2 regions of the Arthrobacter parietis genome follow, and region 1 is predicted to be linked to the other one. Evidence: riboswitches for the same ligand, from Rfam matches in the RefSeq annotation. Region 1 holds a riboswitch; the other holds the start of a gene.
What was found. A riboswitch is a leader RNA that binds a small molecule or an ion and turns the genes downstream of it on or off. The one in region 1 is predicted to bind cyclic di-AMP.
Positions count from the first base shown of each region.

Region 1 (14,811 bases):
GGTCGCTGAAGCGCGGCCACGCGATGCGCATAGGCGGGAACGAGCTGAGCGCTTGGCACGTCAGGCTGCGGACAACGCAGCAGCGCCGTCCAGCCCGGTGTGCACTGAAATCAACGCTTTCCCGGCGCCGGTTTCCACCTGCCCGGATAATCCGCTGCCCCGCCGTGAAGCCCGCACCGGAACGGTAGCCCCGGTAGTTTCCTTACGCCCCCGTGATGCCCAACGCACCGAACGACGACGCCGCGCAGCCAGCACTCGCCGCGACGTTTCCTTCGCCGGACTCAGCCAGAAGGTTGCCATTGCGGCCGCTGCCTCTGGCATGGTGCTCACGGTTGCGCTGCCCACCACCGCCGCAGTGGTGCCCGCTGAAGCGCAAACCGTGGCTGCTGCAGCTGAGCAGGAAGAACTGCAGCCAGTGCAGGCTGCCGCCGGTGCGGATGTCTCATTTGACCGCGCGGCACTGCACAGCACCTTCGATCCCGATGCGAAGCTTGCCGAGATCGTTTCCGCATCCGGTGGAGACATCGTGACTGCGGAGGCCAAGGGCTCTCTCTCAGCACCCTTGGACCGTATGGTGATGAGCTCCGCTTTCGGAACCAGGATCAGCCCAATCACCGGTGCAGGGGAACTCCACACCGGACAGGACATGAGCGAAGCCTGCGGGACCTCTGTCTTGGCGGCTGCGGCCGGCACCGTCACGTTTGCAGGCTGGCACGCATACGGGGGCGGCAACCGTGTGGTGATCAAGCATGCCAACGGACTGGAAACCACCTACAACCACCTGTCGGCCATGGACGTGGCGGTGGGCCAGATTGTGGAGCGTGGCGACGCGATAGCACGCGTGGGTTCCACAGGCGCCTCAACCGGATGCCACCTGCATTTTGAGGTCCTTGTCGACGGCAAAAACGTCGATCCGCTCGGCTGGCTCTGAGTCATTTTCCGCGCCGGTTGGCCGCGTCGTAATCATGAACACACCGTTCCGTGACCGGAATGTGACATAGCCAGAGAACTGATGTACCGTCTAACTCGTGCCGAATCGCAGGGGGTTCGGCGCACTCGTGCAGATCGCCTAGCTCTGCCACTGTACGAGTTCCGTTCGCAACAATCGCATGGCAGGGGCGGGGGAACCAATTGTGGGCTTCTTCTTGAAGTCCTTGGGGTTAAGTCGCTGGATCTGAGACGATCCGCGGCCGGGTGACTCCCATCCGAATCCGACAGCTCACCTCGCAGGCGTAGGGAGAGGCAATTCAACGTGTCAAATAGCTCTGCGCTGGGGCGCCATCGTGCGGTTCCGGCTCATACAAATTCGCTCGCAGCCATTTCCAGGGCTGTGTCTTCGAACGCAGGTTCCGTAGGACGCCAGGCAGCAGTCATCGTCGCTGCTTCCGGACTCGTCCTCACCGCAGGCCTTCCGGCTCATGGCGCTTCTGACGCCCAGCGCTCGGCCCAGGCAGTCAAGACCCTCAGTGCCGTGGCAGCTCAGCCGGTCAGCGTCAGCGCCGCCGCTGACGCAACCGTCACCTTCGAGCGAGCAGCCGTTGAAGCTGTAGCAGCTCCGGTCGTCGAGGCTGTTGAGCCCGCCCCAGCCGTCACAGTGCAGGCTGAAGCAGTAGTTCAGAATGAAGCAGCTGTGGCCGCTCCGGCCCCGGTCGTTGAGCCCGCCGTCGAGGTTGCGGCAGCTCCCCAGGCAGAGGTTGAGGTAAAGGCTCCCGCCGCTGAGGCTCCGGCTCCCGTCGAGGCGCCCACCTCCAGCGGAATCGGCGCAGCGCTCGTAGGCTCGGCCTACTCGCAGATCGGCGTTGCCCAGGATTGCACCGCCATGGTTGAGAAGGCACTGCGCTCAATCGGCAAGTCGGTCGGGGACATCGCGCCGAGCGATTTCTTCGCTTTCGGCTCAGTCGTTTCCACTCCTGCACCCGGTGACCTCGTTGTCTCCGCAGGTCACGTTGCCATCTACGTAGGTAACGGCCAGGTCATCAGCGGTGGCCTGAACGGTATGAATACCGGGCTGCACAGCCTGTCCGATCTCGCTGGCTCTAGCTTCGTCCGCGTTAGCTAAGAACAGATACCTGGAGCACACACATGACCTCTAACACCCGTGCCATAGCGCGCCACCGCGCCGAAGTGCAGCGTTCAGCCCACCTCTCCTCCATTGCCCGCGCAGTCAGTGACAACGCCGGCGGTGTAGGTCGCCAGGCAGCCGTCATCGCGGCGGCTTCGGGCCTCGTTCTTTCCAGCGGAGTCGCGGCCAACGCTGTGGAGCTGCCCGCGGAGCGCAACACCGTCACCACCACGCTTGAGGTTCAGGGCGCCAAGGCCCCGATTCAGGCCCCGGCGGATGCCAAAATCTCCTTCAACAAGGCTGCCGTCAAGGCAGTGGCGGCGCCCACTGTGGCTGCCCCTGTTGTCGAGGCTGTACCTGTTGTGCAGTCGCAGGCCCAGATCATCGAAGCCGCTCCGGTGGCGGAGACAGCTCCAGTCGCAGAAGCAGCACCCGCCGTCGTAGCGGAGGCCGCTGTCGCCATACAGGCAGCGGCTCCTGTTGCTGCACCGGCTGCTGTCGCCGAGAAGCCCGCGCCCGCAGCTCCCCAGGTCTCCTCGGGTGTAGCCGCCACCATTGCTGCCGCTGCGCAGGGTCAGCTCGGAGTAATCCAGGACTGCACCCGCCTCGCCAGCAACGCCCTTGCCGCTGCCGGCATCAACTTCCATGGATGGCCGGCCGGCTATCTCTCCCTCGGCCGCACGGTCAGCGCCGCGGAAGCTATTCCCGGCGACCTCATCTACTACGCTGACGGTGGCATGGGCGCAGCCCACATCGCTGTATACATCGGTGGAGGGCAGGCCGTTCACGGTGGTTTCAATGGCAACCAGACCGTTGTGGCACCTGCAGAACTCGGCTCCGGCGGTGTTTACATCCGCGTTGGCGGCTGATCTCCCTTACCCTCCCTCGACAAAGCCCTCTGCCTATCAGGCGGAGGGCTTTGTCGTGCGTGGCGATTGACGGATCCTCCCGGCAACGGCTTACTCTTGCACTGTCAATCCGAAGTACCTTCGCCGTAGCTTCAGGGACCTCAGGGATTCAATCCTGCGGCTATGGATGGCAAAGAGGAATGTGCATGCGCACTCTCGTTCTGAATGCTGGATACGAACCACTGGCGGTCGTGACCTTCCGCCGGGCGCTCGTGCTTGTTCTTACGGGCAAGGCCAGCGTCGTCGCAGAAGGGGAGGACCCGGTAGTGGGCCCCAACGAAGTGCTGTCGCGGCCATCAGTCATCCTCCTCAACAGGTATGTGAAGATCCCCTACCGTAGCGGCACCGTCGCGACCCGCCGTGGAGTGCTCCGGCGTGACAACCACCTGTGCGCCTACTGCGGCAAGCCTGCCTCGACCATTGATCACGTTGTTCCGCGATCGCGTGGGGGCGAGGACAGTTGGGAGAATCTGGTGGCCTGCTGCCTACGCTGCAACAACGCCAAGGGTGACAAGACACTGGCCTCGCTGGGTTGGTCCCTGCGAATTGTGCCTACGCCGCCCCGGGGGACGTTCTGGCAGATCCGGGAATTGGAAAAACCGCTGCCGCAGTGGAGCGAATTCCTGCCCGCTGACAACGCCGCGTGAGCAATACACGCGACGGCCGGGGCGCCGGTAGCATTGCCGCCGGTGTCGGTGGCGCCAGCGAGTTGATGTACGACGCCGTTGTGCTCACAGGAGGCAGGTCCTCAAGGCTCGGAGGGGTCGCCAAGTCAACCCTGATCGTCGATGGATTCTCCCTTCTGGAACGAACCTGCAGCGCTCTGAATGAAGCCCGGCGGCTTGTCGTTGTTGGCGGACCGGCGCCCGATCTGCCGCCCCGGGCGGAACTGGTACGGGAAGACCCGCCCTTCGGGGGGCCGGCAGCGGCGGTGAGCGCCGCCGTCGTACATCTGATGACCGATCCCGCGCCCTGGGTGCTTGTGCTTGCGTGCGACATGCCGCGGATCAGCGACGCACTGCCTGCACTCATGCTAGGCGCCGCTGAAACGGGCGCCTCGGTTCTGGCTCACGACGGCGGCAGGGACCAACCGCTTGCCGCACTGTACCGCTGGGCTGACCTGGCCACAGTGGAAAAGCAGGAAGTAAGGAATCTGTCTATGCGCGCGCTCCTTGCTAGGGTGACATGGAGTCCAGTCGAAGTTCCCGCGGGCTCAACCACTGACATTGATACGTGGTCCGATGCCCGGCAGTTCGGGGTGGAGGAGCCAGGCGCGGGCAGATAGCGGAAGGTTCACCATGGAGGATCGGGAACGCCTGCTCAGGCAGTGGAGCGAGAAGCTTCTGGAAACGTTTGAACTCGAGGGCATCGAGGTCGATGTCGATGCCGTTTTGGCGCTGGCCGGTCAGGCGGCGCACTCGGTTGTTCGACCCGCAGCGCCGCTCACCACGTTCATCGCCGGTTATGCAGCCGGAATGGCCGTCGGGATCGGGCAGGCAGACAGCGGAACGGCCATGCGGTCAGCGCTGCGGGCCGCCCATGCGGCGTGCCCGCCCGTCGCCGGGTCGGAAGACCGCCGATGAGCAGTGCAGGGCACGAGTTGAGCTGGCAGGAGGCCCGGCGGCTGGCGTATGAATCGGCATCTCCTAAGCCTGTACAGACCGTGAACCTCGCGGACGCTCTCGGCCAGACCCTTGCTGAACCTGTCGTGGCGCTGCAGCCCATCCCGCACTACGCGTCCTCGGCGATGGACGGTTGGGCGCTCAGCGGTGAGCCGCCGTGGATGCTGATCACACCCGTTCAGGAGGATGAGAGCCCCTGGCACCGGGCACACGAGCACAAGAAGTCCGGCTACGCCACGCTGGAACCCGGTCAGGCCACGTTCATCCTTACAGGCGGCGTGGTGCCCCGAGGGGCTACCGGAATTCTTCGTTCTGAGCACGGAGCCATCCGGGATGGCATGCTCACCCGCAATGACCGTGCCCGCCCCGACGAGCCGCTCGAGAACGAACATATCCGCCCGGCAGGTGAGGAAGCGGCAGAGGGAGCGCAGGCCATAGCTGCCGGTGCGGTGCTCAATCCCGCGCAGATCGCGCTGGCCGCAGTCTGCGGGTATGACACGCTTCCCGTTCTCCGTGCGCCACGGGTGTCCCTGCTGTTGACCGGTGATGAAGTGATCGAGGCAGGGTTGCCCGAGGCGGGCCAGGTTCGCGATACGTTCGGCCCGCAGTTGCCCGGCCTGCTCACCATGCTGGGCGGCCACGTGGATACGGTGGCCCGCGCGCGTGATGATCTGGACGACGTCGTTGCTGCCATCAGCGCCGAGGCCACAGATGAAGTCTCTCTCGCGAGGGCTTCCGGAGACGTCCTGATCAGCACCGGCGGCACCGGTTCCTCGGATGCGGACCACATCCGCCGCGCGCTGGCTGTGCTCGAGGCTGAGCTTCTCATCGACGGCATCGCCATGCGCCCCGGACACCCTACGCTCCTGGCACGGCTGCCGGACGGCCGATTCTTTGTGGGCCTGCCCGGCAACCCGCTCGCCGCGATGATGGCGCTGTTCACGGTGGGAGCACCGCTGTTGGCCGGTCTGCGGGGAGCCGCCTTCCCGGAGTCCCGCTCAGTTCTGGCAGGTGAGGCCTTCAAGCCGCTGGAAGGGCGCACTCGGCTGGTGCCGTACCGCCTGGAGAACGGACGCGCCATGCCCACAGTCCACCACCGTTCGGGCATGCTGCGCGGTCTGGCGGATGCCGACGGCGTCCTCGTTGTACCTGAACATGGTTGTGAGCCGGACGAAAAGGTACCGGCACTCACCCTGCCGTGGTTCAGCTAGCAGCTCCCTCGTTCAGCTGAAACGCGGCAGGGCGGTGCAGGTCAGACGGTAGCCGGCATGTTCTCCCGCGCGTTCTCCTCGCCGGTGCCGCCCGCCGGCCCGTCAGCTGCCGGCTCCAGCCGGATGATGACGCCCTTTGAGACCGGGGTGTTGCTGCCCTTCACGGTGTCGTCCAGCGGAACCAGGACGTTTGCCTCCGGGTAGTACGCCGCAGCACAGCCGCGTGCGGTGGGGTACGCAACCGCCCGGAACTTGCGCAGCGCGCGGTCCTTGCCGTCCAGGTACTCGCCGTGCACGTCCACAAGATCGCCGTCCTTGAAGCCGAGTTCTGCGAGATCCTCGGGATTCACAAAGACCACATGGCGGCCCTTCTTGATTCCGCGGTAGCGGTCGTTGTAGCCGTAGATGGTGGTGTTGAACTGGTCATGCGAGCGCATGGTCTGGAGGATCAAGCGGCCGGGCGGGCACTCCATCGGGTCCAGTTCGTTGACGGTGATCATCGCCTTGCCGCTGGGGGTATTGAACTTTCGCGAATCACGCGGCCCGTTGGCCAGCAGGAAGCCGTCCTTCTCGCGGATCCGCCGGTTGTAGTTCTCACACCCTGGAACCACGTGTGCAATGTGGTCCCGGATGCGGTCGTAGTCGTCCTCGAATCCCTGCCAGTCAGCGTCAATGCGGTCACCGATGGTGGCCTGTGCCAACCGGCTCACGATGGCAACCTCGGACAGCAGCCCCGGTGCCACCGGGTCTACCCTGCCTTCAGAGGAGTGCACGGCGCTGACAGTGTCCTCGACGGAGACGAACTGCGGGCCGGTTGCCTGGATGTCGATCTCGGTGCGGCCGAGCGTGGGAAGGATGAGCGCTTCTGCGTCCTCACTGATAACCGTGTGGGAGCGATTGAGCTTGGTGGAGATCTGCGCGTTCATCTCAAGGTTCTGCATGGCCGCTTCGGTGGCTGCGGTGTCCGACATCGCTGCGACGAAGTTGCCGCCGAGTGCGAGGAAGAACTTGATGTCGCCGTCGCGCATTCCCCTGACCGCCGCGACGGAGTCCACGCCGTGCTCGCGGGGTGGTTCAAACCGGAATTCCTTACCGAGCGCGTCCAGGAACGAGTCCGGCATCTGCTCCCAGATGCCCATGGTGCGGTCGCCCTGCACATTGGAGTGTCCGCGGATGGGAGAGGCGCCCGCGCCAGGCCGGCCCATGTTGCCGCGCAGCAGCAGCAGGTTGATCATTTCCTTGATGGTGCCGACGCCGTTCTTCTGCTGCGTGACGCCCATGGCCCAGGTAATGATGGTCCTCTTGGACCTGATGTAGCGGTCGGCCAGTTCGTCGATCTCTTCAGAACGCAGCCCCGTCGCCTCCAGCACGGTCTCCTCATCAAGACCCGACAGGTGTTCCCGTAGTTCGTCCAGCCCCTCACAGTATTCAGCGATGAATTCATGATCCAGCACCGTGCCGGGGTTCCTGTCCTCGGCCTCGAGCACCCGCTTGGACACCGCCTGAAGCAGCGCCATGTCGCCGCCGCTTCGGATCTGCAGGAACTGGTCGGCAAGATCGGTGCCGCGACCCACTACGCCCTTGGGCTTCTGGGGATTCTTGAACCGGCGCAGGCCGGCCTCGGGCAGCGGGTTGACTGCCACTATCTGGCCGCCGTTTTCCTTCTGCTTCTCCATGGCGCTCAACATCCGCGGATGGTTGGTCCCGGGATTCTGGCCGATGACGATCATCAGATCGCAGTTCAGGTAGTCGTTGTATGCGACGGTCGCTTTGCCGATCCCGATGGTCTGGCCCATGGCAACGCCGGATGACTCGTGGCACATGTTCGAGCAGTCCGGCATGTTGTTGGTGCCCAGTGCACGGATGAACAGCTGGTAGATGAATGCTGCCTCGTTGGACGCGCGCCCGCTCGTGTAGAACGCCGCTTCATCGGGGGAGGCGAGGCTCTTCAGCTTGTCCGAGATGATCGTGATCGCCCTGTCCCAGCTCACGGGCCGGTAGTGATCCTCACCGGCCGCCTTGTAGACGGGTTCCGTCAGCCGGCCCTGCATGCCGAGCCAGTACTCTGACCGTCCGCGCAGTTCGGTGATGGAATGCTCTGCCCAGAACTCGGAGGACACAGTGACCGGTGTGGCCTCCCAAGTGACCGCCTTGGCGCCGTTCTCGCAGTATTCGAAGGTGCTGCGGTGATCCGACGGGTCCGGCCAGGCGCAGCTCATGCAGTCGAAACCCTGCTTCTGGTTCATCCGGAGCAGGGTGCGCACGCTTCGTTCAACACCCATATGCTTGAAAGCAGGCTGCATGGAGTGGTACACGCCGGGCAATCCGGCCGCCCATTCCTTGGGTGTACCGACATCGAGATCGTTCTCGTCTGCTTCTTCGACGGGAGGGTTTGAGCGAGTCATCGCGCATCCTTTCTAGGCCGCTTCTCAGCGCTGAGTGGTCCTACCTGACCCATTGTCGCTCAGGAACATCGAATGTGGGATACACGCGGCGCCGGTCGCTGAAGGTTGAAGCGTCCATTAGGCTCAATCCAGACCCAACCGGAAGGCAGATTGATGACGCGGGTGATGGACAGGCGGCGGATTACGCGCTATCGGCTGGACGGCACGGTCAGCCGGCGGGAAGACCGTCTGGCCGGTGAAGAGCCCCTGGAGATCAGGCTGGGCGGGCGGGCCTTCAGCGTCACCATGCGCACCCCGGGCGACGATTTCGATCTGGTCGCAGGTTTCCTTGTCTCCGAGGGAGTAGTTGCCGAACCCGGTGAAATCCTCGCACTTCGCTACTGCGCCGGGGTGGACGAGGAGGGCCGGCAGACCTTCAACGTGGTCGAGGCCCAGCTCCGCCCGGACGTAGCGCTGCCGGATACATCGATGGAACGCCATGTCTATACCTCCAGTTCCTGCGGCATCTGTGGAACAGCCTCCATTGACGCGGTCCGGAAGTCGGGCCGCTTCGACGTGCACGACGACGACGGCACCGTGGATCTGCCGGTCCTTGCCTCCCTGCCGGACCGGCTGCGGACCAGCCAGAAGCTTTTCGACCGTACGGGCGGCGTCCACGCGGCGGGACTGTTCTCCCGGGACGGCGAGCTCCTGTGCCTCCGTGAGGACGTGGGCAGGCACAACGCCGTGGACAAGGTGGTGGGTTGGGCACTGCGCTCGAATCTGCTGCCGCTGCGGGGAACAATTCTGCAGGTCTCTGGACGCGCCTCGTTCGAGCTGGTCCAGAAGGCGCACCTTGCCGGTATACCGATCCTCGCGGCCGTGAGCGCCCCGTCGTCGTTGGCTGCGGACCTGGCGGAGGAATCCGGGATCACGCTTGTCGGTTTCAGCCGGGGGCAGACACTGAACTGCTACACACACCCGCAGCGTATTGTCGCAGGCTCAAACCCGGAATAGGTGCACCGGGCCCGGAGTTGCACACCAGTATGGAACTTGGCATCTTCAGCTTCGGCGACATCCACCCGAACCCGGTAACCGGCGAACGGGTATCACCCGAACAACGGATGGCCGATCTGCTGGAGCGGGCACGGCTTGCCGATGAGGTGGGCCTGCACTACTTCGGTATCGGAGAACATCACCGGCCCGATTACGCGGTGTCCTCCGTGGTGCCGGTTCTGGCCGCCGCCGCCGCACAGACCCGGCAGATCCACGTGGGATCAGCGGTCACCGTACTCAGCACCGAGGATCCGGTGCGCGTCTTCCAACAGTTCGCCACCCTCGACCTCCTCTCGGGCGGACGGGCGGAACTGACCGCCGGCCGCGGCTCCTTCATCGAGTCCTACCCGCTGTTCGGTGCTGCCCTCGAGGACTACGACGCACTCTATGAGGAAAAGATCGAGCTTCTGCTGCGCCTCAACGCCGAGGAACGGTTGACCTGGTCCGGCCGTTTTCGGCCGCCGCTTCAGGATGCGCTGATCCTGCCGAGACCGGTCCGGGAGCAGTTGGACATTTGGATCGCAACCGGTGGGACGCCGTCGTCGTCGGTGCGTGCTGCACGGCTGGGCACATCGGTCATTTACGCGCTGCTGGGTGGTGCCGTCGACAATTTCGCGCAGCACGCCGCGCTCTACCGGGAACAGTTCAACGCGAGGGGGACAGCCGTGCCGCGGGTCGGCGTCAGCGGCGTCGGGTTGATCCTCCGTGACGGAGCCAGGGAGGCCTTCCGTCCGCACTGGCTCGACAGCATGACCCGTATTTCCGCGGAACGCGGCTTTCCCAAACCCAGCGGAGTCACTTACAACATGCAGGCGGCGCGTACGGGGGCGCTCTATGTCGGTACCCCTGAAGAAGTGGCGGAGAAGATTGTTCTCACGCACGCCGCCATGGGCCATGACCGGCACATCCTCCAGCTCGACTTCTCATCTGTGCCCCAGGCACAGGTTCTTGAGTCCATCGAACTGTTGGGTACACAGGTGCTGCCCCTCGTCAATGAGGCCCTCGGCGTCCACCAACTCGAGGACGCCGTTTCCCGGACCGAAAGTGTCCGCGGCGGGTCCTAAGCTTGAAGTTCACTAGCTGGAGGCACCCATGAGCATGGAAGGCGCGGCCTGGAGTTCCCTGTACCGGATCTCCTCCGCCAAGAACGGCAGCAACAAATTTTCCAGGGAAACGCTGAAGCGGATCCTGTCCTTTGCCGTGCCGTACCGGGTCAAGCTGGTGCTCTTCATCGCGCTGTCAGTGGTATCCGCGTTCCTGGCGGTTGCCACGCCGGTCCTTGCCGGGCAGGTTGTTAACGCGATCATCGCCGAAGCCGCGGTAGAGACCATCGTGTGGCTCGCCGTCGTGATTGCGATTGTGGCCGTAGCTGACACCGGCGTGGGACTGCTGACGCGCTGGTACTCGTCACGGATCGGCGAGGGAGTGATCCTCGATCTACGGACAGCGGTCTTTGACCACGTTCAGAAGATGCCCATCGCGTTCTTCACGCGTACCCGCACTGGTGCGTTGGTGAGCAGGCTCAACAATGACGTGATCGGCGCCCAACAGGCGTTCAGCGGCACGCTGTCCGGCGTGGTGAGTAATCTCGTGGCGCTGATTCTCACCCTGATCGTCATGCTGAGCACGTCCGTCCTGGTCACCGTGCTCGCAATCATCATGCTGCCCATCTTCCTGCTGCCGGCCCGCCGCATGGGCAGCAGGCTGGCGTCCCTTCGGCGCGAGGCCGCTGATTACAACTCGACCATGAGCACGCAGATGACTGAGCGGTTCTCCGCCCCCGGCGCCACGCTGGTCAAGCTCTTCGGGCGCCCTGATGAGGAGTCCGAAGAGTTTCGTGTCCGCGCTGCACGGGTCCGGGACATCGGTGTCCGGACGGCGATGCTGCAATTCGTGTTCTTCTCTGCGCTGATGCTTGTTTCTGCCCTCGCCCTTGCACTGGTGTACGGATTGGGCGGCAGCCTGGCGCTCGGCGGCGCGTTGGATACCGGTGAAGTCGTGACGCTGGCGCTGCTGCTCACCCGCCTTTACGCGCCGCTGACATCCCTCGCCAACGCGCGGGTGGAGATCATGAGCGCTCTGGTGAGCTTCGAGCGGGTCTTCGAGGTGCTCGACCTCGACCCACTCATCAAGGAGAAGCCGGACGCGCAGATGATTCCGGCTGGTCCGGTTGCAGTCGAGTTCGACGACGTCCGCTTCGCCTACCCGTCAGCGGACAAAGTCTCCCTCGCTTCGCTGGAGGAGGTCTCAACGCTGGACACCCGTGGCGGTGAGGAGGTGCTGCACGGTGTCAGCTTCCGCATTGAGCCCGGGCAGACCGTTGCACTGGTGGGTACCTCCGGTGCGGGTAAATCCACTATCGCCCAGTTGCTGGCCAGGCTGTATGACGTCGATTCCGGCTCTGTCCGGATTGGCGGGAAGGACGTCCGGGAAACCACGTTCGAGTCGCTGCGGCATACCCTTGGCATGGTGACCCAGGACGGCCACCTGTTCCACGAGACAATCGCCTCCAACCTGAGGTTGGCCCGCCCTGAAGCACGGGATGAGGAGCTCTGGGATGCGGTTCGCCGGGCACGGCTGGAGACCCTGATCCAGTCGCTTCCGGACCAACTGGACACCATGGTGGGTGAACGCGGTTACCGGCTTTCCGGTGGGGAGAGGCAACGCATGACCATTGCGCGTCTGCTGCTCGCCCAGCCGCGCGTTGTCATCCTGGATGAAGCCACAGCAGCCCTGGACTCGACGTCGGAAGCCGCCGTTCAGGCCGCACTCACTGAGGCGCTCGCCGGCCGTACGGCTCTGGTGATCGCCCATCGTTTGTCCACCATCCGGAGTGCGGACCAGATCCTGGTCATCGAGGACGGCCGCATCGCCGAGCGCGGCACGCACGAGGAACTGCTCGCCGCCGGCGGGCGGTATGACGAGCTGCACCGCACACAGTTCGCGGTGCAGAAGTCGGTCGCGCCGGACGAGCCTGCGGAAGCGCTGACCGGCTCCGGCGCCTGAAGCAATGTTTTGCTAGGACGCGGGATTCTTAGGGAGCGGCGCCGGATGGTGCAGCCTGACCGTCCAGCCGTGGCTCCCCGGGCTTCTCCGGAATGTGGAACCGAGGCAGTGTGAGGTTGACCAGCGGGCCCACAAAGAGGGCAAAGGCCACGGTGCCCACGCCGACCGTTCCGCCCAGAGCCCAGCCGATCGCGAGGACCGACACCTCGATGCCCGTCCGCACTGCCCAGATGGGCCAGCCCCAGCGTTTGTGCATGCCGGTCATCAGCCCGTCACGTGGCCCAGGCCCCATGCGCGCCCCAAGGTAGAGACCAGTGGCAACCGCGAGCAGAACCAGGCCGCCGGTAAACAGGAGAATCTGCACCCACAGGACCGTCTGCTGCGGGATGACGGCGAGGCCCACTTCAGCGCTCGGTCCTACGAGGAGGACGTTGAGTACTGTCCCCACTCCGGGCCTTTGGCGGATAGGGATCCAGAGCAGCAGTACGGCTAGACCAATCAGGTTCGTGGTCAGCCCGAAGGGTATGCCGCTCTGGACCGAAACGCCCTGACCCAGCACGTCCCAGGGGGACACTCCAATGCCGGCGCGGATCATCATGCCGATCGAGAACCCGTAAAGAAAGAGGCCAACGAGCAGCTGCACAATCCGACGCAGAAGGAGAAGGGACATGGTTCCAGTATCGGTTACGGTTACGGCTCAGATGAGCCGCTCAGCTGGGTGTACCCGGGATTGCTAGTCGATGCCGTAGTGCTCGCGGATATCGCTGAGCGAACGCATCACCGAGCCGAGGTCGCTCGGGGTGAGGTATTCGGAGCGATCCTGGGAGTAGACCATGTAGTTGAGCGTTGTTTCTTCATGCCGATCGGCACTCTCGACGAAGGCGCGCACCGTGTCATCGAGTATCCGATGCAGCTCGGCGGTATCACTTGTCGCTGTATCAATCTCGATGGAGGTGGAGTCGCCGGCACCGATCCTTGCCCACTCCACGCTGACGCGCTCAACGCCATCGATTGCGGAGATCGCCTCTCTATACGTGTCTGCCGGTGACGATGCACCACAGGCTGGGAGGAGCAGCAAAGCCAGCACAGCAAATAACGAGCTTATGCGTCTCATTGTTGTCGCCTTCCGACTGGAATCACGAAGGACTCTACCGCTGAGGTGTCGCCGGTGAGGAATCGCTGAGTAGAGGGTGACTGAGCGTACTGGAATGCGCGATTGGCGGGATCGTCTTCAGCCTCGCTGATGGAGTGTGCGTAGTTGTTGTAGTCGTGGTTGGCGGCCACGTCGCTCCAGCCGCTGCCGGGCGGGTCCGGAAGGGTGACCTGTTCACCGGATTGCTCCGGCACCGCACCATTGACGCTCGTACCTCCAAGATCGAGGCGCGGGACGACGTCGTTCTGATGCTGGAATGAAATGACATCAACGTTCGACGGCATGGCCGTCCCGTCAACCGGTGAGCCGAACGTCATCACGTTGGTGACGTTGTACCGCTCCAGGAACACAGGGTCCGAGGCTAGCGAGGCCGCGATCATTCCGCCCTGCGAATGTCCTGACAGCATCACCGGCGCGCCGGGTTCGATCCCCGCCCGTTCCATGGCCAACGCAACGGTCGCGGCCGCAGTCGACATTTGGCCCGAAGCGCTCACCAGATTGCCGGTCAAGTCAGCCGAGATCGCAGAAGTAACAGGATTCCATGACTGGGTTCCTGGAATGCTCAGGATGTAGGCGGGACCCTCGGCGTTTTCTACCCGCGTGATTCGGACAGCACCGTCAGCGGTGGATGGATTGCTCGCGTCACCGTATGCCTGGGCCGTGAGGAACGCCAGCGCAGCAAGATCTGTTGGCACCACGCTGTCCAGATGTTGTGAGGGCCCACGGTTCATGCCATCCCGGGACACGCTGACAGGAATCGGCTCTCCTGCCCAGGGCGTTCCATCGTCGAGCAGCAGTGGAGCCCACTGGCCGAACGTCCCGGCAGTGACAGCGAAATCGACGAGGCTGCTCCCCGCCAACGCGACCGACGCTGACAATTCCATGATCGATGGCGGACTTCCGGCCAGCATCTCATCGAACAGGCCGCCTGCATGGATGCCGCCATCGACAAGGTCGCGAAACGATTCCGCGATGTTGCCGTATCCCAGTTCCGCCTGGTTCCCGAACCACTCGGCTCCGTCTGCGGTGGTGTCGACAACCCAGTCCGCGCCGCCTGCGACCCACGCCAGTCCGTCGGTGATCCAGTTGCCGTTGTCGTCCCCGCTCGTTTCCCGGGTGCTGGAGGCGAGCGGCTGAGCGGCGGAAGGGGCAGGTGGACCTACTGCGCCGGTGGCACTCGTTCCTTCCTGGGCATCCGCATGACCCACAACCTCGAGGGCGGCCTGCCTCAACTGCTCAGCGATACCCAACAGTGTGGGGCGGTGCCTGCCGGCCCAGTCGGCGCGAAAGTAGTCCGCATCTCCGCCCTGCCAGCCGATGACCGAGAGCTTCCCGGAGACCTGCCGTCCGACCAGCTCGAAATGCGCCGCAGCATTCTCGAGGGAACGGGCAAGCTGACGAACCTGGCC
Region 1 is NZ_BAAAON010000003.1:485,946-500,756, reverse strand. Features, by position in the region: gene ABFX19_RS14485 (M23 family metallopeptidase) at 53-931, shown strand; cyclic di-AMP (ydaO/yuaA leader) riboswitch at 1,088-1,247, shown strand; gene ABFX19_RS14480 (NlpC/P60 family protein) at 1,331-2,059, shown strand; gene ABFX19_RS14475 (NlpC/P60 family protein) at 2,083-2,931, shown strand; gene ABFX19_RS14470 (HNH endonuclease) at 3,117-3,617, shown strand; gene mobA (molybdenum cofactor guanylyltransferase) at 3,614-4,255, shown strand; gene ABFX19_RS14460 (DUF6457 domain-containing protein) at 4,269-4,553, shown strand; gene ABFX19_RS14455 (molybdopterin molybdotransferase MoeA) at 4,550-5,803, shown strand; gene ABFX19_RS14450 (FdhF/YdeP family oxidoreductase) at 5,845-8,208, opposite strand; gene fdhD (formate dehydrogenase accessory sulfurtransferase FdhD) at 8,362-9,204, shown strand; gene ABFX19_RS14440 (LLM class flavin-dependent oxidoreductase) at 9,234-10,307, shown strand; gene ABFX19_RS14435 (ABC transporter ATP-binding protein) at 10,336-12,249, shown strand; gene yczE (membrane protein YczE) at 12,278-12,919, opposite strand; gene ABFX19_RS14425 (hypothetical protein) at 12,983-13,363, opposite strand; gene ABFX19_RS14420 (PGAP1-like alpha/beta domain-containing protein) at 13,360-14,811, opposite strand, start outside.

Region 2 (14,811 bases), on a different contig from region 1:
GCGTACTCGTAGGTTGTTGCGAGTCCATCGAGGTTGACTCCATCGCGGGCAACCTCCTGCCCGCCCACTTGCGCCCACCAGGTGGAAAGCGTGTCCGGGGTGAACTCGTCGGGGTGGCAGAAATCGAGCAACCGGTGCCGGGCCAGGCCGCGTGCGCGAATCAGCTGCTCCCGGCGCGGGTGGACCCGCGGCACAATCAGCGCGGGGGTGGTGGTGCTCATGATTTCGCACACGGTGTTGTACCCGCCCATGGCGACGACAGCCGCCGCCGACTGTATCTCTGCAAGGGCGTCCCGCACGGATCCGACGACATGCGTGCGGGGGCCGGCCGCCGCCTCAACCTGTGCACGGTCGCCTTTCGGCATCTGGGGACCGGTGACAATGAGGTGCTCGAGCCCCTCCGGGAGCCTGGCGCGGGCGGCGGTCAGGGTTACGTCAAGACCGTCGGATCCGCCGCCGGCCATCGTGACGACGAAGGGAACACCGGTGGCGCCGGTACGAGGCCGGACCGGACGGCCGAGGGAAAGGTATCCGGTGTGCCGCACGAGGTGGGCGAGGCTGCCCGGAATTTCGCCGGAGCGCACCGGATCGTGGACCAACGGATCTCCGTAGACCCAGAACTCATCGAACGTCCCGTCCACCTGCTCCAGATCCAGTGCGGCCCATTCACGTCGTGCAGCCGAGGGCCGGTCGAGAACTTCGCGCAAGCCGAGCACTACCCGGCACGACGGACGCTCGCGCCGCAGCTGCTCCAGCCCTTCTGCCAGTTCATGCTCCACTCCAAACGGATGCCGGTCCACCACCACAAGGTGAGGACGGAAGTCGTGCAGCACAGCGGTGATCAGGGATGACCGAAGTTTGATGATGTCCTTCTGCTGGACACTCAGGTGGCGGGCTTCATAGCCTCCCGTGCCCTTCGCGATACCCGGCACCACCACCCAGTCCCACTCCTCGGGGATTTCGAAGCGGGTGGCTGCGGCGACTCCCGTGACCAGCACTCCGCTCACCGTCCGGCCTGCCCGCCTGAAGCTGCCGGTGAGAGCATGCGCCAGCGCGAGGTTGCGGCGGGTATGTCCCAACCCCTGGGAATCGTGCGAGTACAGGACCACGCGAAGCGTCCCGCGTTTCTGCGCTCCGGCCGTCGTGGACCTGCTGTCCTTCACCGTCATGGCTTGCATCCAACTTTCCCCGCAGCCAACTGGAACCGCAGGTTTCCCATTTAGCCAGCCGGCTATGAGACGTCGGTGAGCTATTCATGAGAGAGCTCTCATATGAAGTGGTCTGTGGAGCGGAAGTTAGTGGGTGCACGTAGGAGTGCCCGTCCCCTGCAGCCACAGATGCAGGGGACGGGCACTATTCATGCCGGAGCGGCGCTACCGTGGCTGGTAGGAAAGGCAGTCAGCCAGATCAGAACCGGACCCGATCTTCACGTCGTGCTTGTTGCACATGAGATGGCTGTTGTGAACGCACTCGTTGCGTTGGCAGGCACCCACATGCGCAAGGACCATCGGCAGGCCGCCGGTCTCCGAGGTATCGATGAAGGTTGCGCAGGAAGCGTGCTCGGGACTGCCGCTGACTGTGATGGCATACGCGGTGCAGCCGTCGTGGTTGAAGGCGCAGGTGTGAACGGTGCAATCGGATACTTCAGTGACTTCCGTTGTCATGATTCCTCCATCAACGGTGATCGGAAAATTGTCCGTGCAGTAGTTCAACGGTACTGCGGGTTATGGCCCGTGACACGGGTTCTTTAGCGCATGAAAACTGCGCGTAAATCAGCGCTTTCTACCGGCGAAATCCGTGTAGTCGGCGCCGGTCAGGAGTGCGGCCGGATGCGGTCCCGCAGCCGCAAGGGGCGCCGTCCACGCCGGGTTCCACCATGTTGACGCCGCCAGCACGATGTTTCCCGCGTGCTGCCCGGTGAACATGGCGGTCTCGCCCAGCGCCGCGACGTCGTACCCGGTCTCCAGCAGCAGGCGCGCCTGTTCGCGGGCGAAGGTCAGCGGAGGATCATCGCCTACGTTCACAAGCACAACGCCGCCGGGTGCGGCCGCCCTGGTGAGCAGGCGGTAAACCTCCGGCGTGGCCAATTCGGTGGCCCCGTCGGCACCGGAGAACACATCGAGAACGACGGCGTCAAACGCACCTTCAGTGCAGGCGGCGAGTGTGTCGCTCGCGTCTTCTACCAGTAGCTCGCAGTCGGTACCCGGTGGTAGCGGCAGGTGCTCCACCACGAAAGCAAGCAGTTCCCGCTCGCGCTCGACGGCAACCTGGCGGGATCCGGGACGGGTGGCCTGTACGTAACGGGCCAGGGTCAGTGCACCTGCTCCGAGGTGCAGGACGCGTATCGGCTCCCCGGCTGGCTTGAACACGTCAAGGACGTTCGCGATCCGGCGGAGGTACTCATAGAAAACGTTGTGTGGATCGGCGAGGTCGACGTGCGACTGCTGCGCACCGCCGATGCTCAGGATGAAGGCGCCGTCGTTATAGGCATCCATGTCAATTTCAGCATGCGCACCTGCCGCGCGGAGGTAGCGGGACGGCACGCTCACAGCCGCTCCCGGAGCGAGGACAGGCGGTGTACCGCGTCGGCGAGCACTTCCTCCTTCTTGCAGAACGCGAAGCGCAGGAGTGAGCGGGTGCGCCGTGCTCCTGCCTCATGACAGAACACCGGAACGGGGATTGCCGCCACACCAACCAGTTCCGGCATGCGCCTGGCCAGGGCGACGGCATCGGTGACGCCGAGCGGAGCTGCATCGACGACGGTGAAGTAAGTCGCCTGCGGGGTGAAGACGTCAAAGCCGGCGGCACTGAGGCCTTCCCCCAGGAGGTCCCGCCTGTACCGGAGGGAGTCGGCGATCGAGCGGTAGAAGGAGTCCTCCAGGCCCAACCCGAGCGCCACAGCGCCCTGGAACGGAGTGCCGGAACTGTAGCTGAGGAAGGATTTCACGCTGCGGACTGAATCCACCAGGTCAGCAGGCCCGGTCAACCAACCAATTTTCCAGCCGGTCACCGAAAACGTCTTTCCTGCTGAGGAGATCGTGACTGTGCGCTCCCATGCACCGGGCAGCGTGGCTACCGGGATATGTGTCGCTGCGAACGTCAGATGCTCGTACACCTCGTCGGTGACAATGATGGCGCCGAAGCGCTCGGCCAGTTCAACGATGCGAACAAGCGTTTCTCGGGTGAACACGGTGCCCATGGGATTATGCGGGTTATTCACCACGATCACCCGGGTACGCTCGCTCATGGCGGCTTCAAGGGCTTCCAGATCCGGTTGGTACGCCGGTCCGACCAGCGGCGCAGTGGTGTGCCGGGCTCCGCTGAGGCCGATGATGGCACCGTAGGAGTCATAGAACGGCTCGAACGTCAGCACCTCGTCCCCCGGCCCGGCGAAGGCGAGGATTGACGCGGCTATCGCCTCAGTGGCGCCCGTGGACACAACAACTTCCCGTTCGGCGTCAACGGGCAGTCCGTAGAAGCGCTGCTGGTGAGCTGCAATCGCCTCCCGGAGCACGGGGAGCCCACGCCCGGGGGCGTACTGGTTCATACCGGAGGCGATGTTCTCGCGGGCGGCATTCAGGAGGAGTTCAGGCCCGTCCTCGTCCGGGTAGCCCTGGCCTAGGTTGATCGCATTGTGCTGTCCGGCGAGCGCCGTTATCTCTTCGAAAATAACGGTTCCGAGGCTGCCGTCGGGGGAGAGAAGGTTTGCACCCCGGGCGGTTCGCTGCCAACCGGAGAGTTGTCCTGCCGCGGCGGATTGGTTCGATTCCATGTCATCCAGTATCCCGAACCCGCGCTTCCGGTTGGGACACACGACTGAAAACCCTCCTCTCACGCGGTAGATTCGTTGTATGCGTCGAGCCGTCTGCCCTGGATCCTTTGACCCCATCCACAATGGGCATCTCGAGGTTATTGCCCGTGCCGCCAGCCTTTTCGACGAAGTGATCGTCGCGGTCTCCACCAACTACGCCAAGAAGTACCGGTTCGAGCTCGAGGACCGGCTGGAGATTGCCCGCGAAACTCTCACATTCCTCCGCGGCGTTTCTGTGCTGCCCATGGGCGACGGACTCCTGGCGGATTTCTGCCGGAAGCAGGGTGCAAACCTGATCGTCAAGGGCGTGCGGTCAAGCGCGGACTTAGAGTACGAGCTGCCGATGGCTGCAATGAACCGCCAGTTGGCCGGAGTTGAGACCGTGTTCATACCGGCGGAGGCAAGCTACTCGCACCTCTCGTCGACGCTTTTGAAGGAGGTTGCGGGCCTGGGCGGTGACATTTCGCCCTTTGTTCCCAAGGCTGTGCTCAAGCGGCTGAACGAAGATGCTCACTGAATTGCCTACGCTTCAGTAGAATCAGGACTACCAGTGCCGGGCGGACAAAAGAGGACACAGTGGGCAAGAGCCGAATCAAGCCTCAGGACACGTTTCCTGACAACCTGAATCAGCTTGAGGATAACCAGGTAGAGGTCCTCAACAGCAAGGTCCATCGTCAGCTTGAGGTCGAGTACGTCGAGGAAGGCACCCCGGACCCGGAGACGGAACACCGGCAGGAGGAACTGAACGAGGAACTTGATGACAGGGACCTCCTGTCGGAGGTTTCCACCGAGCACACCGGGCCGGCGTCTTCAGACCACGACGCCGGTGCGCCGCAGGTTGCTGGTTCGCCCGAAGATGCTGTCGATCGGAAAGCCGACAGCCGCTGAGGGCTCAGCGCAGATAGATCTCAACTTCGGCGGACTTCACGCTGAAGTACACCTCTGCCCCCGGCAGCAGGTCGAGTTCCGCTGCAGACGCTGTGGTGATCTCCGCGCTCAGATGATCGGCCCGCACAGTGGTGCGTCCGCCGTGCTGCTCGAGGTCAGTGATGGTCACGGCCAGCACGTTCCGCGGACTACCTGTCGGTCGGAGCCGGTGGACCGCCACGGCGCGCGGGCTGAAGACGGCAGCAGCCTCCTCGCCCGCCGGAAGATCCCGATCCCGCAGCGCCGCCAGCTGTACGCCTCCCGGCGTACGGAGACCATCGCGCGTTGTCGTGCCGGTCATGAGGTTCACCCCGGCGAGTCCTGCAGCGAAGCTGCTGCGCGGCCGTTCGAGGACCAACCTGGTGGGTCCGTCCTCAACGATCCGCCCGCCGTCGACAATCACAACGCGGTCGGCCAGCAGCAGAGCGTCGACGATGTCATGGGTGACAATGATCGCGCTTCGCCCCTCGAGTACCCGTCGGAGCATCCTGCGCACCATTGGTGCCACCGAAATGTCCAGTGCAGCCAATGGCTCGTCCAACAGCAGAAGCGCAGGCTCAGCGGCCAACGCCCGTGCAACGGCCACCCGTTGCGCCTGTCCGCCGGAAAGGCTCACCGGCCGGCGGTGTGCAAGATCGGCTGCATCCACTTCTCGAAGCCAGCGGTGGGCTTCTTTGCGGGCTGCGCTCCGTGGTACGCCGGCGCACCGGGGGCCAAAGGCAACGTTCTCCAGAACCGAAAGGTGCGGGAAAAGCAGCGCATCCTGCGCCAGCAGGGCGATACCGCGGGTATGCGGCGCAAGCCACTCGCCGTCGTCGTACAGGGTTTTTCCATCCAGGGTGGCCGAGCCACAGTCCGGGCGAAGCAGGCCGGCCAGCACGCTGAGCAGCGTGGATTTCCCAGCGCCATTAGGCCCCATGAGCGCTATCGTCTCTCCGGTGGCGAGGGAGAACCGGACGTCGAAATCCCGGGCTGGAACGCGCGCGGTGAAATCCAGGCTCATGGTGTACTGCCCTCATGAATCCGGTGCGCCACGGCGACCACCAGCACCGCAACCGCGACGAGCACGAGGGACAACGCCACCGCGGCGTCCGGGTCAGTCTCCCGCTGCAGATAGATTTCGAGCGGCAGCGTCCGGGTGACGCCCTGCAGGCTTCCGGCGAACGTCAGCGTCGCCCCGAACTCTCCGAGGGCGCGCGCGAAGGACAGCACGGCACCGGAAACGATTCCGGGCCCCACGAGGGGGAGGCTTACCCGCCGCAGCACCGTGGTGGGTCCCGCCCCCAGCGTCGCAGCGACGGCCTCGTACCGGGTACCTGCAGTGCGCAGGGCGCCCTCGAGGCTCAGCACGAGGAACGGCAGCGCGACAAAAGTCTGCGCCAGCACGACGGCGGCGGTCGAGAACGCGATGTCCACCCCTAACACCCGCAGCGACTCGCCAAGCAAGCCCTGCCTGCCAAACGTGTAGAGCAGAGCGATACCGCCGACCACAGGCGGCAGCACCAACGGCAGGAGCACGAGCGCCCGGAGGACGCGCTGGCCCCTGAACCGGGTGCGCGCGAGGGCGAACGCCATGGGTACACCGAAAAGGACGCAGAGCAACGTACTTGTTCCTGAGGTCTGGAGGCTCAGGAGCAGCGCGGCGCGTGAGGAGTCGGAGGCTACCAACTCTGCGAACCGGGACCAGTCCACGCGAAGAACGAGTGCGGCGAGCGGCACAATGAGGAACAGGGCACCCGCCGCTGCGACCGCAAGAAGCCAGCGCGGCATTCCGGAATAGACTCCGGTCACTGGTCGGGCTTCCCGAAGCCGTGGGAGGACAGTATCTCCTGGCCGCTCCCTCCAAGGACGAGGTCAATGAAGTCCGAGGCCGAATCCCCGCTGCTTCCAACCGCTGCGATCGGATAGGTATTTACTGCCTGCGCGGCGGCATCGAACGGTACGCCGTCCACGGCGCCGCCCGAGGCGTCAACATCGGTGACATAGACCAGCCCGGCGTCGGCCTGCCCGGAGGAGACCTTGCCAAGGACGTCGGTAACCGAGCCCTCCTCGCTGACGGGCTCAAGCCAGACGCCGCTTACTTCCTGCGCTGCCGCAGCCGCGGCTCCGCAGGGCACCTGCGGAGCGCACAGCACCGTGGCAATACCAGGCTCTGTGAGTGACTCAAGAGATTCGATGCCGAGCGGGTTTCCCGCTGCCACTGCGATGGTCAGCACGTTGGTGGCAAACGTCTTCGACGGCGAGGCCAGCAGGCCCTCGGCAGCTACCTGCTCCATCGTGGCAGTATTCGCCGGGGCGAAGACCTCGGCGGGCGCCCCGGCGATGATCTGCGTCGCCAGGTCCGATGATCCCGCAAGGTTCAGTTGCACGCTCAGCCCTGGATGGACGGCTTCGAATTCAGTGGCGATTTCCTCAAAGGGGGCCTGGAGTGAAGCGGCTGCGTAGACGTTGAGGACGCCATCCGCCGCCGGATCCGTGTTGCTGCAGGAGGCAAGGGCACACACGACGACGACGGCGCTCACCAGCCTGCGCAAGCGGCGCGTCACCGGGGGCCGCCGGCTGATCGGGGTTGAGAGGTGAAATTATCCGCTGATGTCTCAACGATGACGTTAGTTGCTTTGATGACAGCGACAGCAACGGTGCCCGGCTCTATCCCAAGCTCGCGTACCGCTTCGCTGCTCATCAGGGAAACAACCCGGAGCGGTCCGCACTGGAGCTCGACCTGCGACATCACTCTGTCGCTGGTTACCTCTGTCACCAGCCCCACAAAGCGGTTGCGGGCGGACGTTGCAACACCGTGCGGGTCTGCGGGAAGGACAGCGCGATCGCGTGCCAGGCGTGCGAGCTCCAGTCCGTCGACAGAGAGGACACCCGATGAGCGCTTAGCGCCCAGGATTCCATCGTCGATCCAGCGGCGCACGGTATCGGTACTGACGCCCAGAAACTGCGCGGCGTCTCGGATGCGTACATGAGTCATAACATCCAACCTATCGTGGTATGTGCAACCAAATGACCCGTATCTGAACAGATTTTTCCATCCCGGTCGAGACCATGGCGGAATGGGTTTGGGGCGGGGCTTGGTTTCGGGCTAAGATGGTTCGTCGGTCACATGTTCTACAGGAGTTTTCATCAAAAGCGATCTCAGTTCGCCCCTGGTCTTCAATGTCAGGGATCTTGGGCGCAGCCCGGGGAGCATGCGGACAGTCGAAGAACATGTGCCCGCGCCGAAAGATTTTGGTGTGGCGCTCATCGGCGTTCAGGAAGGCTCCAGCATGGAGTTGGACCTGAGGTTCGAGGCTGTACACGAGGGGATCCTGGTATCGGGAACCGTTGACGTCGAAGTATCCGGCGAATGCGGTAGGTGCCTGGACCCGCTCAGCTACGGCACCAGTGTCGATGTGCAGGAACTCTTCTACTACGACGCCCCTGAGATGGCGGAGGATGAAGAGGAGGACCTGCAGCGTCAGGTCGAGAATGACACAGTCAATCTCGAACCGGTGCTGCGGGACGCAGTAGTGACATCGCTGCCGTTCCAACCGGTATGCCGGGAGGACTGCCAGGGTTTGTGCGCTGAATGTGGTGCTCGCCTGGAGGATGACCCCGGACACCGGCACGAGGTCCTTGACCCCCGCTGGGCTGCTCTGACAGGGTTGGCCGGTGCGGCCGCCGGCCCTGAGGCAGCGGAACCAGAAGTTAAGACAGAGTCAGACAAGAGAGAAGAGAGTTAGTCGTGGCTGTTCCCAAGCGGAAAATGTCCCGCTCGAATACGCGTGCACGCCGGTCCCAGTGGAAGGCTGTTGCTCCCAAGCTGGTGAAGACGGTGGAGAACGGTCGCGTCACTTACAGCCTTGCCCACCAGGCCAAGGTTGTCACCGATTCCGCCGGCACTGAGTTGTTCCTTGAGTACAAGGGCCGCAAGGTAGCCGACGTCTAAATGCCAAGAGCACCGGTTTACGGTGCTTGAGGCTTCGATCGCGAAAGCGTCGCCGCGTGGAGAGTTCAGAAGATCTTTTGAAGCGTCTCGGTGTCACTATTGACGCCGAGACGCTTCGTCTTGCCCTGACACATCGGTCCTATGCGTATGAACAGGGCGGAATCCCTACCAACGAACGCCTCGAATTCCTCGGCGACTCCGTCCTCGGGCTTTCGGTCACGGACGCTCTCTACAGGGACAATCCTGATCTTTCAGAGGGTGAACTCGCCAAGAGGCGTTCGGCGGTGGTGAGTACCCGCGCCCTCGCGAAGATTGCCCGCGGCCTCGATCTCGGGCAGCACATCCTCCTGGGACAGGGAGAGAAGCTCACCAATGGCTGGGACAAATCCTCAATTCTTGCTGACACCATGGAAGCCATCATCGGCGCCACCTATCTCAGCAACGGCATGGAGACCGCACGGTGCCTCGTCATGCGCATCATCGGTCCGGTGCTCCGGGACGCCGCAGCCCTTGGCGCCGGAACGGACTGGAAGACCAGCATCCAGGAAATCGCCGCGGCACAGCGCATGGGGGTTATCGACTACAAGGTGACGGGTTTCGGGCCTGACCATGACCGCCGGTTCGAGGCCGTCCTGGTGATCGGCGGAGCGACCTACGGCTCAGGTTCCGGGCGCTCCAAGAAGGAGGCCGAGCAAGAGGCTGCCTCTGCCTCGTGGAAGCTCCTTCAGCCTGAGGTAAACCAACTGCCTCTCGCACACGCGGACGCACAGCTCCGCCACTCCACGTGATCTTTGCACCTCGTTATGCCTGAGCTTCCTGAGGTGGAGGTAGTGCGCAGGGGTCTCGCGCGCTGGGTCCGCGGGCGCCGCATCGAGGCGGTCGACGTCCTGGACCCCCGTTCAATCCGCCGCCATGCCCTCGGCATCGAGGATTTCATTGGAAACCTCATCGGAGCCCGCGTCAGCGATGCCGTGCGTCGGGGCAAGTTCCTCTGGCTGCCCCTTACCCTCACCGATGACGACGGCGGCTCCCGGCCTGCGCCGTCACCGGACCTGGCGTCCTCAAAGGAACTCCCGGACGGCAGGCCGCCAGTTGCGCTCATGGCTCATCTTGGAATGAGCGGCCAGTTGCTGGTCGAGGACCGCACCCAGCCGGACGAGAAGCACCTGAAGGTTCGCCTTCGGCTGTCTCCGGCTGCTGGGCCTCAGCCGGTGCCGGAGGAGCTTCGTTTCGTGGACCAGCGGATCTTCGGCGGGCTTTTTGTCACGAGCATGGTGGCAACAGCTGATGGTCTTCCCGGCGGACTGGGGGAGGACCTCGTTCCCCTGGTGCCGGTTGAAGCGACGCACATCGCACGTGACCCGCTGGACCCTGCATTCTCCTTCGAGGATTTCTATCGCAAGCTGCATTCCCGCCGCACGGGGCTCAAACGCGCCTTGCTCGACCAGACGCTCGTCTCGGGAATCGGAAACATCTATGCCGACGAATCATTGTGGGCAGCGAAGCTGCACTACGCCCGCCCCACTGACACCCTTCGGCGTGCAGAAGCCTCGCGACTGGTCGAGTCGTGTAGGGACGTCATGATCCGGGCGCTCGAGGCAGGCGGCACCAGCTTCGATTCGCTTTACGTAAACGTGAACGGCGCGTCCGGATACTTTGAGCGCGCGCTGAACGCCTACGGGCGGGAGCGGAAGCCCTGTCGGCGATGCTTCGAGAATGGTTTGGATTCCCTGATCCGGCGCGACACCTTCATGAACCGGTCCTCATACACGTGCCCCAGGTGCCAGCCACGGCCGCGTAACGGACGCTGGTGAGCGGCTCCGACGTGACAAAAGTAAGTAAGCTGACTAGATTCGATATCTCAGTATCTCAGTACCCGACACGTCAGGAGTATCGCGATGAAGAACAAGTTGGTTTTTGCAGCAGGTATGGCAGCAGGCTACGTTCTGGGCGCCCGGGCCGGTCGTGCAAGCTATGAGCAGATCAAAGTGAAGGCCAACGAGCTCTGGAACAACCCGAAGGTCCAGGACAAGGTTTCCCAGGCATCGGAGACGGTAAAAACGAAGGCTCCGGAGGTTCAGGCGCAGGCAGAGCAGGCCCTGAAAAAGGCGCAGTCAGCCATGCACCGCAATGGCGATCAGGACGGCCCCAAAAGCGCGCAGGACGAGTACAAAATCTAATCCGGCGCGGCTGAACCGGCGTTTCTCGTGATTGAAATGTGACATCCAGCCCGAAAGAATGTAACGTTATGGACACGCCGGGCTCAAAAGCCCGGCTTCCTTCTGGTGGATTGCCTAATCCTGCCGCCGTCGGAAGGTCCGTTCGCTACACACTGCGGCAGGAGCGGGGGAACCAGATAGCGGGCTTCTTCAGAAGTCCTAGGGGTGAAGACTCACCGGTCCAAGACCGGTAGTCCGGGTGGCTCCCATCCGAATCCGACAGCTAACTCCGCCGGCATTGGGAGAGGCTATTTCCGTGTCCAAAAACCGTCATATCGCACGCCACCGTGCAACCCCGCCCAGCACCATGCAGGTCGTTTCCAAGGCAGTCAGCTCACACGCCGGCACCGTTGGCCGCCCAGCAGCCGTTGTTGTAGCAGCTTCCGGAATCATGTTCGGAGCGGCCCTGCCAGCAAGCGCGGGCACCACCACCTACACCCCAGCACCGTCAGTCGAGGCCAACGTCCAGGCTGCAGCCGCTCCTGTGGCCCCGGCAGCTCCGGTTGCTCCGGCTCCCGTGGCACCGGCTCCGGCCGTCAATGCTCCGACCCACACCGTGCAGTCCGGGGACACCCTCGGCTCGATCGCAGCGAACTATGGCGTCAGCCTGGACGCCGTGTTCGCTGCTAACGGCCTCGGCTGGGATTCGATCATCTACCCGGGTCAGGTCATCAGCCTCTCCGGCAGCGCTGCTGCCGCTCCGGCTCCTGCCGCAGCTCCGGCGCCCGCTCCGGTACAGCAGATTCAGGTAGCAGCTCCGGCAGCCGCGCCTGCAGTGCAGGTACAGGCTGCTGCTGTTGCTCCGGCACCGGTCGAGACCAGCACCATGGGCATCAACCTTGCCTCCAGCAACATCCAGGTTGCAGACAACTCGGGCAGCGCCAGCGGCGCAGGCATCCTCGCGTCGGCTCGGGCACAGCTCGCAGCCGGTGCTATTCAGGACTGCACCGTTCTCCTCGAGAGGGCCCTCGGTACGGGCGACCTCGGACCCACACAGTTCGCTGGCTACGGTACCCCGGTTAGCACACCTGCACCGGGCGACATTGTCATCACGGGCGGACACGTAGCCGTCTACGCTGGCAACGGCCAGGTCATCAGCAGCGGAATGAATGGTGCAAACCTCACCATGCAGCACCCGCTGAGCGATCTGCCGGGCGCCTACTTCGTGCGCGTCTAATCTTCGCCTTAGTCTCTCGTCGCTGGGGAGGACCTGTAAAGGTCCTTCCCAGCGGCATTTAATGAACCAACGCGACAGGTGGCAGGCTGAGGGTCCGATCGCAAACCGTCAGTTATCTGAACATCAGTGCCTGATGCGCGACGCTGAATCGCCATAGTGCGCGGCGAGGCGTGCAAAACCCTCGTCCAGGCTCACCTCCGGAGTCCAGCCAAGCAGGGACCTGGTGTGCCGCTGGTCGAACCAATGGGCCGTTGACAACTGCTCCGCGAGGAAGCGGGTCATGGGAGGCTCGCTGTCGGCCTTGGAAGCGCGCCAGATACTTTCGACGACGCTGCCGGCCGCTCTGCCTGCCCAGCCTGGGATCGATCTCCGGGGTTCCCGGACGCCGCCGGCGGAGCAAATGCGGGTGAGGAGCTCACCGATCGGGCGCGGTTCACCGTTCGTGATGACCAGCGGGGATCCGGAGATGTACTCCATCCGGTCAAGGGCGGCAGCGATGGCCGACGCCGCGTTGTCCACGTAGGTTGTGTCAACGAGCGCGGTTCCACCGGCAAGCAGTGGCAGCCTGCCCGCGCGGGCCCGGCTGAGTACCCGCTCTACCAGCTGGGTGTCACCGGGTCCCCAGACAATATGGGGGCGCAGAACCGCGACCGGCATCTGGCCGTCGTTCGCCTCGAGAGCAAGGATCTCCGCCTGCGCCTTGGTGCGCGCATAGGATCCGCGGGCGAGCTCCGGCTGAGCCGGCCCGGCAACCGCGCCAACCAGCGACGCTCCGGTGTGGGCCACTGACGGCGAGGAAACGTGCACGAAGTGCTGAACGCCCGCGGACCGGGCCGCAGCCAGGAGCCCAGCTGTGCCGAGCACATTGGTGCGGTAGAAAGCATCCGGATTGCCGGTGACAGACACCTTTGCCGCGAGGTGAATGACGGCGTCGACCCCCGCGACAGCGTTCGCAAGGGCGGAACCGTCAGCGAGGTCACCTGCTAGGTCCTCCGCGCCCGGCACACCGGAGGGACGCCGCTGGAAGGTCCTGACATCGCGGCCGTTGCGCAGGAGCAGGGACGCCACCGCGCCGCCCAGCATCCCGCTGGCACCGGTGACGAGGACCTTCACGGCCTCTTCCTCCCACGCCCCTGGAGCGCGTCGCCGGCCCACGCAGCTACTGCTGTACGGTCGATTTTTGCGTTATGCCGGATATCGGTCGGAAGGGCGGACAGCGTCAGGACTGCAGCGAGACGGACTCCGCCCGGCCGGACGACGTCCCGGACCATATCCGACAAAGGGCGAGGAGCCAGGCCCGCCTGATCGGCAGCTTCCACAGGAACGACGACGGCGACAACGGCCTGTGTGCCCGTTGGACCGACACCGACCACGGCCGCCTGGCGAACCTCCTTCAACTGTTCGATCGACTGCTCGGGGCCCACGGGTGTCAGAACGCCGTCTGCGGACGTGATGACGTGTGCAAGCCGGCCCTCCACCCAGAGCCGTCCGTCCGCGTCGAGATGCCCGACGTCCCCGGTGCGGTGCCAGCCCGCGGTGCGTGATGATGCCTGTTCCGTGATCCATAACCGGTAATAGCGGTCTTTGACGTGCGGAGCACGCACGAGGATCTCGCCCGTAACGCCTGGCAAATCCGAGGGCACACCGGTGGCAGTGCCCGTGGGGTCAAGCGCGCTGATGCTGACCTCCGCACCCGGTACCGCTCGTCCAACACAGACGCCGTTCCCGGCTCCTGCTACCGAACTGTCCAGGGCCTCGCGAATGTCCTCGAGCTGTATGTCAGTGACGGGCAGCGCTTCCGTCATGCCGTAGGGCGTGTGCAGTGCGGCACCGGGTACCAATGGCTGCAATTGCTCCAGGAGGTTCACGGGGATAGGGGCTCCCGCAGAAAGCAGCACCCTGACGCGTTGCAAGGCATCCTTGCGGCCGGGGACAATGCCCGAGGCTGTGGCCAGGACGTTGCGCAGGGCAGCGGGGGAAGCGAAAACCATGGTGGCGTCGATGGCCGCGGCGGCATCGGCCAGCGCCCGTGCAGTCAGCGTTCGCGGAGCGGTGACGTCCATATCGGGTGTAACCGAAGCCGCTCCCAGTGCGGGGCCAAGCAGGGCGAAGGGCGCAAAACCAGCAACGAGAGCGCTGCCCGGCGCAAGGTTGAGAGTTGCAGAGAGAGTGTCCCGCATCGCCGACAGCTGGCGGTGTGTGTATACAACACCTTTCGCCGGTCCTGTCGATCCGGAGGTGAACAGGATCGCCGCGTCGGAATCGGGGGCGGGATCATCGCCCGCATAGCTCGGGTGCCCAGCGAGGAGGTCTTCGAGGCGGTGACGCACACCGAGGAGTCGCGCCCGTGGCGCTGCTCCGACGCTGACGCGGGTGCCCGGCCACCCGAACAGCCTGCCGGCGACGAGCGCGCGTTCAATGCCGATGAGGAAGTCCGGCACAGTGCCGCGAACGGCGCGGCTGAGCCCCTTGACCCCCAGCCCGGCGTCCGCGACCACGATCACAGCGCCCAATCTCAGGCAGGCATAAATCAACGTGGTCAGCTCAATGCCCGGGGGAACCATCAGGCTGACCCTGCTTCCCGCCTTGACTCCGATCCGGCTGAGGCCGGCGGCGAGGCGGCTGACCCTGTCCTCCAGTTCCTTCCACGACAGCGAGTCGGCCACCGCACCGTAGCTTCCCATATCTGCCACCGCCAGCATGTCAGCGGTCGGACCGCTGCTCCGCTCGTGGATCTGCTGCC
Region 2 is NZ_BAAAON010000002.1:263,482-278,292, forward strand. Features, by position in the region: gene ABFX19_RS09390 (glycosyltransferase family protein) at 1-1,178, opposite strand, end outside; gene ABFX19_RS09395 (DUF1540 domain-containing protein) at 1,374-1,664, opposite strand; gene ABFX19_RS09400 (spermidine synthase) at 1,773-2,549, opposite strand; gene ABFX19_RS09405 (aminotransferase class I/II-fold pyridoxal phosphate-dependent enzyme) at 2,546-3,772, opposite strand; gene coaD (pantetheine-phosphate adenylyltransferase) at 3,852-4,328, shown strand; gene ABFX19_RS09415 (hypothetical protein) at 4,388-4,699, shown strand; gene ABFX19_RS09420 (sulfate/molybdate ABC transporter ATP-binding protein) at 4,704-5,741, opposite strand; gene ABFX19_RS09425 (ABC transporter permease) at 5,738-6,508, opposite strand; gene modA (molybdate ABC transporter substrate-binding protein) at 6,526-7,284, opposite strand; gene ABFX19_RS09435 (TOBE domain-containing protein) at 7,281-7,715, opposite strand; gene ABFX19_RS09440 (YceD family protein) at 7,933-8,466, shown strand; gene rpmF (50S ribosomal protein L32) at 8,469-8,672, shown strand; gene rnc (ribonuclease III) at 8,729-9,460, shown strand; gene mutM (bifunctional DNA-formamidopyrimidine glycosylase/DNA-(apurinic or apyrimidinic site) lyase) at 9,476-10,486, shown strand; gene ABFX19_RS09460 (hypothetical protein) at 10,571-10,852, shown strand; cyclic di-AMP (ydaO/yuaA leader) riboswitch at 10,964-11,143, shown strand; gene ABFX19_RS09465 (LysM peptidoglycan-binding domain-containing protein) at 11,148-12,068, shown strand; gene ABFX19_RS09470 (NAD-dependent epimerase/dehydratase family protein) at 12,192-13,181, opposite strand; gene ABFX19_RS09475 (alpha/beta fold hydrolase) at 13,178-14,811, opposite strand, start outside.
Region 2: another riboswitch for cyclic di-AMP. It lies ahead of ABFX19_RS09465 (LysM peptidoglycan-binding domain-containing protein); the one in region 1 lies ahead of ABFX19_RS14480 (NlpC/P60 family protein).